3 regions of the Marinomonas sp. G8-14 genome follow, and region 3 is predicted to be linked to each of the others. Evidence: predicted binding sites of a transcription regulator. Region 3 holds the regulator's gene; each other region holds the start of a gene.

Region 1 (3,240 bases), 200 kb from region 3:
CGGCTTGGCAGTATTTGGGGCCATTTAAGGTATTAAAAAAGGACAGTTTGCATGACAGACTCAGGCTTCCGACTTAAAGGAAGTGTCGTTACGACGATTTTGCTGGAGATTCAGACTTTTTCATTAGATGACATCGTTTTTCATTTAAAAGAAAAGATTGATCAGGTTCCACATTTTTTTAATCAAGCGCCGATCATTATTGATATTTCAAAAATGAAGCGTGGCATTACGATTGATGAGTTTGATGTTCTTATTCAGTCGGTCAGTGGAGCTCGGTCTTGGTGTGATTGGTTGGCGTTGTGATCCAGAGGCTTTGCCTGTATGGAAGGCGTTGGTCAAAATTCCGCTTTTGCCTGCGAGTAAAGCAAGGGCAATTACGACATCCACAGCGGAAAAAGAAGAGGCTAGTCCAGATGTGGTGGTGAAAACCGTTGTTGAAGAGCGCCTCGTGCCTCAAACAACGAAAGTGATTACTAAACCGATTCGTTCTGGGCAGCAAGTCTATGCCGAAGGGGATTTGATTATTCTGAATCAAGTCAGTGCGGGCGCGGAAGTGTTAGCCGATGGTAATATTCATGTCTATGGTGCATTGCGTGGGCGTGCCTTGGCTGGCGTAAAAGGTGACGTTGAGGCAAGAATTTTTTGTAAAAGCATGGAGGCTGAACTGGTTTCTATCGCAGGTAATTTTATGTTGAGTGATGCGCTGCGAAATATCGTTTGGAAAGATGGGGCGCAAGTGTTATTAGTTGACGATAGTTTAGAAATCGTACCGCTCTAAGGTTTACTATTCATTTAATTAGTTAGATAAACCCTATTTGGGTTTGTCGGGGGATAAAGCATTGGCAAAAATTATAGTAGTCACCTCAGGCAAGGGGGGTGTCGGAAAGACGACATCCAGTGCTGCTATTGGGACTGGTATCGCGTTAAAAGGACATAAAACGGTTATTATCGATTTCGATGTAGGCTTACGTAACTTAGATTTAATTATGGGCTGTGAGCGTCGAGTGGTTTACGACTTTGTGAATGTTATCAACAAAGAAGCGACTCTATCTCAAGCTTTGATTAAAGATAAGCGGACAAAAGATTTGTTTATTTTGCCTGCGTCACAGACTCGCGATAAAGATGCCTTGACTACTGAGGGCGTTCAGTGGGTTCTTGAGGAGCTTGCTAAAGAGTTTGAGTACATTATTTGTGACTCTCCAGCCGGAATCGAAAAGGGCGCTCAAATGGCGCTGTATTTCGCTGATGCGGCCATCGTTGTAACGAACCCAGAAGTGTCATCTGTGCGCGACTCTGATCGTATTTTGGGTATTTTGCAAAGTAAGTCAAAACGTGCAGAAGAAGGGAGAGAGCCTATTGAAGAGCATCTACTCTTAACTCGTTATCATCCTGGGCGTGTTGCTCTAGGAGAAATGTTAAGTGTATCCGATGTGGAAGATATTTTGGCGATTCCATTGCTTGGTGTCATTCCTGAGTCGGAAGCGGTTTTAAAAGCGTCAAACCAAGGTACGCCGGTTATATTAGATACTGAATCCGAGGCGGGTCTTGCTTATATGGATGCGGTTGACCGTTTGATGGGCGAAGAGCGTCCGTTGCGATTCTTAGAAGTTCAGAAAAAAGGCTTCATCAAACGATTATTAGGGGGTTAGTGTGGGAATTTTTGACTATTTTAAAAGCAAAAGCGTGCCTAGCTCCGCGTCTGTTGCTAAAGACAGACTGCAGATTATTGTGGCTCATGAGCGCAGTAAGCGCCATCAACCTGATTATTTGCCACAAATGCAACAAGAAATCATTGATGTGATTCGTAAGTATGTGAATATCGGTAATGAAGATGTGCAGATACAGCTCGACAATACCGATGATTGCTCTGTGTTGGAGCTAAATGTCACGTTGCCTGAGCAAAATTAGTCTTATTTTACGGGTTACCATTAGAAAACACCTAACACCTTCTTGATATAGATCGTGTTAGGTGTTTTTTTTGCAAAATTAATTAAGAATGATTGTCATTGTTTTACTGATTTTTTGTGTCGGTGTATTATCTAGCTTATTCATTTTTCAGTTTGAGCAAAATTTAATGCTGCGTTCTTGTTTTAGTATGATGGCTGTTGTGGTGTTTCTCTCTGCTTGTAGCGAACCTAAACAAGCAGTGGGTGTATCTAACGCTGAGAACGTTTCTCCCGAACTTCCCATTTCTCTTTCAGATCCGAAAGCGCTGCTTGGTTCGCAATTGTTCTTTGATACAAATTTATCGAAACAGCGTAATCAGTCTTGTGGTACGTGTCATGATATTGCTAATGCGTTTGTTGATAAGAGACAAGATGCATTGTTGGGTGCGGTCTCATTGGGAAGTGATGGCCATTCAATGGGCGGACGCAATACACCAACAGCAGGCTATGCGGCTTTTTCTCCTGCTTTTTATCGTATGTCGAATGGCGAATATCGTGGCGGTCAATTTTTGGATGGTCGGGCCTCTGGATTGGCTCAACAAGCTGAAGGGCCTTTTTTGAACCCTTTGGAAATGGCCTTACCGGACGGTGCTTCCGTTGTTGAACGAGTCAAAGAAAATCCACGCTATGTTGATTTGTTCAATACGCTTTATGGTCAAGATATTTTAGAAGACGCGCAAACCGGCTATGCAGCCATCACGAATGCGATTGCAACGTTTGAGAAAACGGCATTGTTTATGCCGTTTGATTCAAAATATGACCGAGCATTACGAGGTGAAGCTAAACTGACGCCTCAAGAGGAGCTGGGAAAAACCTTGTTTTTCTCTCAGCAATTTACTAATTGTAACGCATGTCATCAACTCGGTACGTCACCACTCAATGCCCAAGAAACGTTCACGAATTATGAGTATCGTAATATAGGCGTGCCTGCGAATCCGGCCTTGATGGCGTTCAATGGCAATAAAAAAGACCTCGGCCTTTTAGATAATCCAATGATTGATGACCCTAAGCAGGCTGGTAAATTCAAAGTACCTTCTCTGCGTAATGTCGCTGTGACAGGACCTTATATGCATAACGGTGTGTTTAAAGATCTGCGTACCGTTGTGCTTTTTTACGATAAATATAATAACCCTATGCGTAAGTTGAATCCTGAAACAGGTGAGCCTTGGGCAGAGCCTGAAGTGGCGGAAAATATCGACTTAGTGAGCCTAGAGAAAGGCCCTGCCTTGCCAGATCAGCGTGTAGATGCCATTGTGGCCTTTCTGAAAACATTAACAGATCAGCGATATGAGCC
Region 2 (3,240 bases), 1.1 Mb from region 3:
TCGACTTGAATTTGGAAAATCTGGTTGTAGCGATCTTCTGGATCCACAATGTTATTTTGTGACAAACGGATATTATCCGTTGAGATGTCACGTGCTTTGCAGTAGACCTTGACAAAATACGCTGCACACAATGCGGAAGACGCTAAAAAATAATCAAATGGACTTGGCGCAGAGCCATCGCCTTTGTAGCGAATCGGCTGGTCGGTGATCACAGTAAAATCGTCAAACTTGGCTTCAAGTCGTAGATTGTCGAGAAAATTAACTTTGATTTCCATTGAATTGGGTGTCCGTTGAATAGGAGATGTGTGTGCAGCTGGCTGACCAGATGTTATTGAAGAATTATCGGTGATAAGTAAGGTAGAGTAAAATTAAATCGTGCAAAACTACATTGATTTAGCTTCTGACACCGGCAATTTGTTATGTCTTTAGAGTAGTGATTTCGTGATCTATCACTGGTTGAGCTAGAGCTTCTAATAGACTAAATGTGTTATATAAAAAAGCCTTATCGATGCGTGATCGATAAGGCTTTTTTACGGTAACCAATATGTAGGATACATTAACGACAGTGCTAGATGTCACATAGCAGCTTTAAAAATAGCCATCACGTCATCATGGCTTGGTTGGATTGGGTTAGTAAATCCACAAGCGTCTTTCATGGCGTTGCTGGCTAAGGTGGCGAAGTCTGCTTCTTTTGCCCCCAACTCTTGTAAGCCAGCTGGGATATTCACGCTTTGAGACAGCTTGACGATCGCCGCAATGGCTGCATCGGCACCGTCTTTATCACTCAATCCTTGCACATCGACGCCCAATGCTTTGCCGACATCTTTTAGGCGCGGCGCGGCCACTTGACTGTTATAGCGCTGCACATGAGGTAATAACACAGCATTACAAACGCCGTGTGGTAAGTCGTAGAAGCCACCCAATTGATGTGCCATAGCATGCACATAACCCAGTGATGCGTTATTAAATGCCATGCCAGCTAAAAATTGAGCATAAGCCATTTGTGTGCGAGCTTGCATATTACTGCCGTTATGAACGGCTTCGTGTAAGTTATCACGGATCAGTTCAATGGCTTTAATAGCACAAGCGTCGGTGATTGGATCGGCCGCTGTTGATACATAAGCTTCGATGGCGTGAGTAAGTGCGTCCATGCCCGTTGCGGCGGTGAGAGCGGCCGGCATACCGGCCATTAATCGTGGATCGTTTACCGACAAAATGGGCGTTACGTTGCGATCAACAATAGCCATTTTGATGTGACGCTCTTGGTCGGTAATAATACAGAAACGTGTCATTTCAGACGCTGTGCCTGCGGTAGTGTTAATGCTGATCAAGGGGAGTTGAGGTTTTTTAGAAACGTCCACTCCTTCATAGTCGCTAATGTGACCGCCGTTCGTGGCAACCAACGCAATACCTTTAGCGCAATCGTGAGCCGAACCACCTCCGAGAGAAATCACACAATCACATTGGTGAGTTTGCAGTGCCGCTAAACCAGCGTTAACGTTTTCTACCGTTGGGTTAGGTTGTACGCCATCGTACACTAAGCTTTCGATTCCATGGTCTTGTAGCAAGGCTTTGACTTCTGCGGTCACACCTAGCTGGGTCATACCCGGATCCGTCACGATCAGCGCCTGTTTAAAACCAAGACTTTCGATTTGTTCAACCGCGTCATTCAGCGCCTTTTCTCCCATGATGTTTACGGCAGGAATGTAAAATGTGCTGCTCATGGTGTTCCCCTTTTTTAAGTGTATCGGAAGTATGTTCAAACTGTCTACGACACTATTGTGGAGCTGAATGCTATGAATTGATTTGATCTAGAACACGTTATTGGCTAATTGAGCTAAATTTGTAGCCAGAGAGATTTTTTAGCTTATATTTTATGAGCACCAATGAGGTGCGATGTTATGCTAAAAAAATCAATTTCCACTGGATTTTGGGTTAAACCCTTATGTCTTGAGCTTTTCGATATATTGCTATTTTGGTGCAATAAAATGTCTATTTATTCCATTTTTGTGCAATAAAATTTAATTTTAAACCGTATTTAAATTATATTGCGTCACCTTCAAAAGTCTGTAATATGCATATTTCTGACCAATTGGTCATAATATATTCACATTAATCACACAGTATTGAATGGGGCGAAACAAATGCGTAAAACACTTTTAGGCTTGTCTACCATGGTGCTCGCTAGTACCGGTTTTGCGGCAGATTATTCTGATGATATTCATAAGAACGATTATTCTTGGCGTCAATTTAACTTGATGTATGCCTTTGATGAGCTACCTGGTGAATCAAGTCATGACTATCTAGAAATAGAGTTTGGCGGCCGTTCTGGTATTGTTGATCTTTATGGTTATCTAGATATATTCAACGTGACGTCAAGCGACAGCAGTGATAAAGCAGATGACGATAAGATGTTTCTTAAGTTGGCGCCGCGCTTTTCTTTGGATGGTATGACAGGAAAGGATTTATCTTTCGGTGCCGTACAAGAACTTTATGTCTCAACGTTGTTTAGTTTAGACGGTGGACAAGATGGAACCAACAATTCTTTTATTGGTTTGGGGGCAGATGTGAACGTGCCTTGGTTAGGCAAAGTAGGCATGAACATTTACTCTTTGTATGATAAAAGTTTTGGTAACCGCAATGGTTGGAATGGCTATCAGTTTTCAGCAAATTGGTTTAAGCCTATTGTAAACTTTGATAATGGTTCATTTTTAGCTTACCAAGGTTATGTAGATTATCAGTTTGGTATGGACAGCGATTACGTAACAGCGACTGATGGTGGTGCAACTTTCCAAGGTTTGTACTGGCACTCTAAGCAATACGCATTGGGTTATGGCTTAAAAATTTACAAAGATGTTTACGGTATTGAAGACAGTTCTGGATTCAAATCTTCTGGTGTATCACATTACATCTCAGCGACGTATAAATTCTAATACCGCATTAGTGGTAATAAAGGGATAACGCATAAAAACCAATTATCGATTTTAAATATCGATGGTTGGTTTTTTTGTCTATTTTTTAATCTTTTTTATGTCGCGTTTTAGTGATGAAATGATTGTGTTTCATACGCTAAATTCCGTGAAATGGCAGATAAAAAGCGTTTAAAATCTTTTAATTTGCCGTCAAGTGTCTTTTTTTGTCACAAATTCGTCACTTATGATTTCTATACTTCGCTGCATCTAAGGTTGTCGCAGAAGGTGAGTTGTCATGAACATTAAAGATGTCGCTGCATTAGCAGGG
Region 3 (3,240 bases):
GTGGAACGCCAACGTTTCTCACTGAAACATTAATAAAAACGCTATTTGATAACATTAAGCAGCATTTCACTCTTATTAATGACGGAACACAAGACTACAGTATTGAAATTGATCCTAGAGAGATTAACCATTCAAAGCTTAAACTATTAACTCAAATGGGGATCAATCGAATTAGCATTGGTGTTCAAGATTTTGATGGTAAAGTTCAGAAAGCAATACACAGAATTCAACCTTTAAAGATGGTAAATAACCTAGTGACTTATGCCCGTGAACAGGGTATCAGATCCATTAATTTTGATCTGATATATGGTCTTCCCTATCAGTCTCTAGAGGGCTTTCGAGACACGTTAGACAAAGTGGTAGCCTTGTCTCCGGATAGAATTTCTCTATTTAATTATGCGCACCTACCAGAACGGTTTCCGGCTCAAAGACGCCTATTGGATGAAAGCCTACCGACCTCCAATATGAAGCTTGCTTTATTAAAAATGAGCATTGAATACTTAATGAATGCTGGCTATGAATACATTGGCATGGATCATTTTGCCAAGCCAGATGACACCTTAGCACAAGCTCAAAGACAAGGAGAACTACAGCGTAATTTCCAAGGTTATACAACACATGCCGGCACCGATTTAGTGGCGTTTGGGGTGTCCGCTATCAGTGATTTAAATGGCGTATATATACAGAACCACACTGACCTAAACATGTACCGACGTAGTATTGAAAAAGGCCAATTGGCGATCGCAAAAGGCTATATCAGCAATTTGGATGATCGAATTCGTCATCAAGTAATAATGACATTGATTTCTCAATTTGAGCTGAACACCGCCGAGATCGAAAGGCGATTTAACATTCGCTTCTTTGATTATTTTGCTGTAGAAGTGGACAATCTAACACCCATGATCGAAGATGGTATGTTAGAAATAAATGATGGTGGAATGCAGACCACCATTAAAGTAACAGATCGCGGTAGATTACTCATTCGTTGCATTTGCATGGTTTTCGATAAGTATCTAAATGGCGCCATAAAATACTCAAAAGTTATATAGATCGAGATCAGGGAGAATCACATGACCATGACACACACACAGTCACGATTTAATAGTACGCTTACCTCGCAATGTCAAAACTGTAGTTTAAGTGCACTTTGTCTTCCCATTGCATTAGCGGATGAGGACATCAATAGACTGGATCAGATAATTGAACGCAAAAAACCATTGAAAAAAGGGGATTTTTTGTTTCGTCAAGGCGAACCATTTGATTCTGTTTACGCGGTCCGCTCTGGTACACTAAAAACGTTCAATATCACCTCTTATGGTGAAGAGCAAATAACAGGCTTCTATTGCCCTAGTGAGCTAGTTGGTCTAAGTGGTATTGACTCCAACGTTTATCCAGTGTCTGCAAAAGCGTTAGAAACAACCACGGTGTGCGAAATTCCCTTTAGTCATCTTGAAGAGCTATCTTCCCAAATCCCCTCTTTAAAGCATCAGCTGTTTAAGGTAATGAGTCGAAAAATTTCTGACGATCAACAAATGATGGTCCTTTTAGGCAAAAAAAATGCGGATGAAAAAGTCGCCTCTTTTTTGCTCAACCTATCGACTCGATTTAAGAAGAGAGGCTATTCTGCGAGTGCCTTCCGCTTATCTATGTCCCGTGGTGAGATAGGTAACTATCTTGGTTTGGCGGTAGAAACGGTAAGTCGAGTCATTACTCGTTTTCAAAAAAGTGAATTGATTCATGTTGATGGCAAAGAAATTGAGATAATTGATTTCCCTGAGATACAAAAACTCGTTGGGGTTGCGAGTGATTGTGGTAAAATCGCCAACATTTGATTGATATAATGAGGCGCTTGCAACATGCTCTATGACGATTTTTACGTTAAATCACTGATACAAACAGTTGAAGACTGGCCGAAACAAGGCATCAGCTTTCGAGACATCACTCCCATTTTTAGTGACCCTAAAGGCATGAGAATGGTAGTAGATGCTTATGTTCATCGTTATATCTCTACAAATATATCTCACATCGCTTGTATCGATGCGAGAGGGTTTTTAATTGCAGCTGTATTGGCGTATGAGTTGCAAAAGCCTCTTATTTTAGTGCGTAAAAAGGGTAAGCTTCCAGGTAAAACCATCTCACAAAAGTATGCTTTAGAATATGGCGAAGCAGAACTAGAGATACAAGAAGGCGCCGTTAGCGCAGGTGATGAAGTTCTATTATTTGATGATCTCATTGCGACCGGTGGAACCTTGTTTGCAGCGATTGAGCTTTTAACAAAGCAAGGAGCAAAGATCAAAGAAGTAGCGGCTATTATTGACCTACCGGATCTTGGCGGGAGTCAAAAATTAAGAGATAGCGACATTCCTGTTTTCAGTCTTTGCGCTTATAACGGCGATTGATTCAAATCAGCAAAAAAGGTGGCATAAGCCACCTTTTTTTGTTTGCCAGGAGCACAATTAGAAGTCTACTGTTGCACCAACAGAAAGACCTTTATCAATTTCTTTACGGCTATTGTCCTCATATACAGTGACAGTTTTGCCATAACGAACATAAATTCTGGCATTGCGCATCGTCATGTATTCAGCACGAAACTCGTAAGTATACATGTGATCCAAGTTCGATAGTGCTAGCACTTCTGGGGTATAGTAAACAGAGCCGTAAATGCTCACACGATTCGCTGCGGGCAACGTATATCGGTACCATCCCCCTAAGGCTAGAGCAAGGGAAAGATCATCATTCCCTGTATCACTGTCTAAATTAGCATCGATTGCATAAAAACGAATACCCAAACCAGCCTGAAGTGGACCGCTAGTGTCTGAGTCTTCAACCGTCACACCAATATGTGCCGTTGATGTGTTCTCATCGTCATTATGAGTAACACCACCATTCACACCGAAAGCGCCCATATTTAGATCAATGTCGCCCTTCACTGTATCATTATTTAAGCTTACCCCTGCCGAGGAAGCATGAACGATAGATGATCCTAAAATGCCGGCGGTTAGTAATAGTGCTTTTTGTGTAAGATTCATTTCTATTATCCTATAATGAAATAATATTTAATCGGTCAAAGGCCGCTGGCGACTGCTTTAACCCCTTAAAGTCAAACAATTCAGTATCTGCTAAGTGAGATGGAACTACATTTTGTAAAGCAGAGAACATGGTCTCAATTCTTCCTGGAAATTCTTTTTCCCATTTTTGTAACATGTCTTTGACAACTTGTCTTTGAAGATTTTCTTGAGA

The links. The regulator FNR, encoded in region 3, switches genes on or off when oxygen is low (the NO sensors DNR and NnrR bind a similar motif). The targets are predictions, from matches to a motif close to TTGATNTANATCAA.
Region 1: a site for FNR is predicted at 1,951-1,964, ahead of AC0L6V_RS04350 (cytochrome-c peroxidase). Genes of this name have one in related genera too.
Region 2: a site for FNR is predicted at 1,807-1,820, ahead of yiaY (L-threonine dehydrogenase). Genes of this name have one in related genera too.

The regions. Positions count from the first base shown of each region.
Region 1 is NZ_CM147891.1:862,678-865,917, forward strand. Features, by position in the region: gene AC0L6V_RS04330 (septum site-determining protein MinC) at 52-303, shown strand; gene minC (septum site-determining protein MinC) at 284-778, shown strand; gene minD (septum site-determining protein MinD) at 840-1,649, shown strand; gene minE (cell division topological specificity factor MinE) at 1,651-1,908, shown strand; gene AC0L6V_RS04350 (cytochrome-c peroxidase) at 2,075-3,240, shown strand, end outside.
Region 2 is NZ_CM147891.1:2,137,267-2,140,506, reverse strand. Features, by position in the region: gene AC0L6V_RS11015 (OsmC domain/YcaO domain-containing protein) at 1-275, opposite strand, end outside; gene yiaY (L-threonine dehydrogenase) at 576-1,724, opposite strand; gene AC0L6V_RS11005 (nucleoside-specific channel-forming Tsx family protein) at 2,145-2,933, shown strand; gene AC0L6V_RS11000 (substrate-binding domain-containing protein) at 3,208-3,240, shown strand, end outside.
Region 3 is NZ_CM147891.1:1,066,895-1,070,134, forward strand. Features, by position in the region: gene hemN (oxygen-independent coproporphyrinogen III oxidase) at 1-1,049, shown strand, start outside; gene fnr (fumarate/nitrate reduction transcriptional regulator Fnr) at 1,071-1,832, shown strand; gene AC0L6V_RS05385 (adenine phosphoribosyltransferase) at 1,857-2,399, shown strand; gene AC0L6V_RS05390 (YfaZ family protein) at 2,457-3,029, opposite strand; gene ttcA (tRNA 2-thiocytidine(32) synthetase TtcA) at 3,040-3,240, opposite strand, start outside.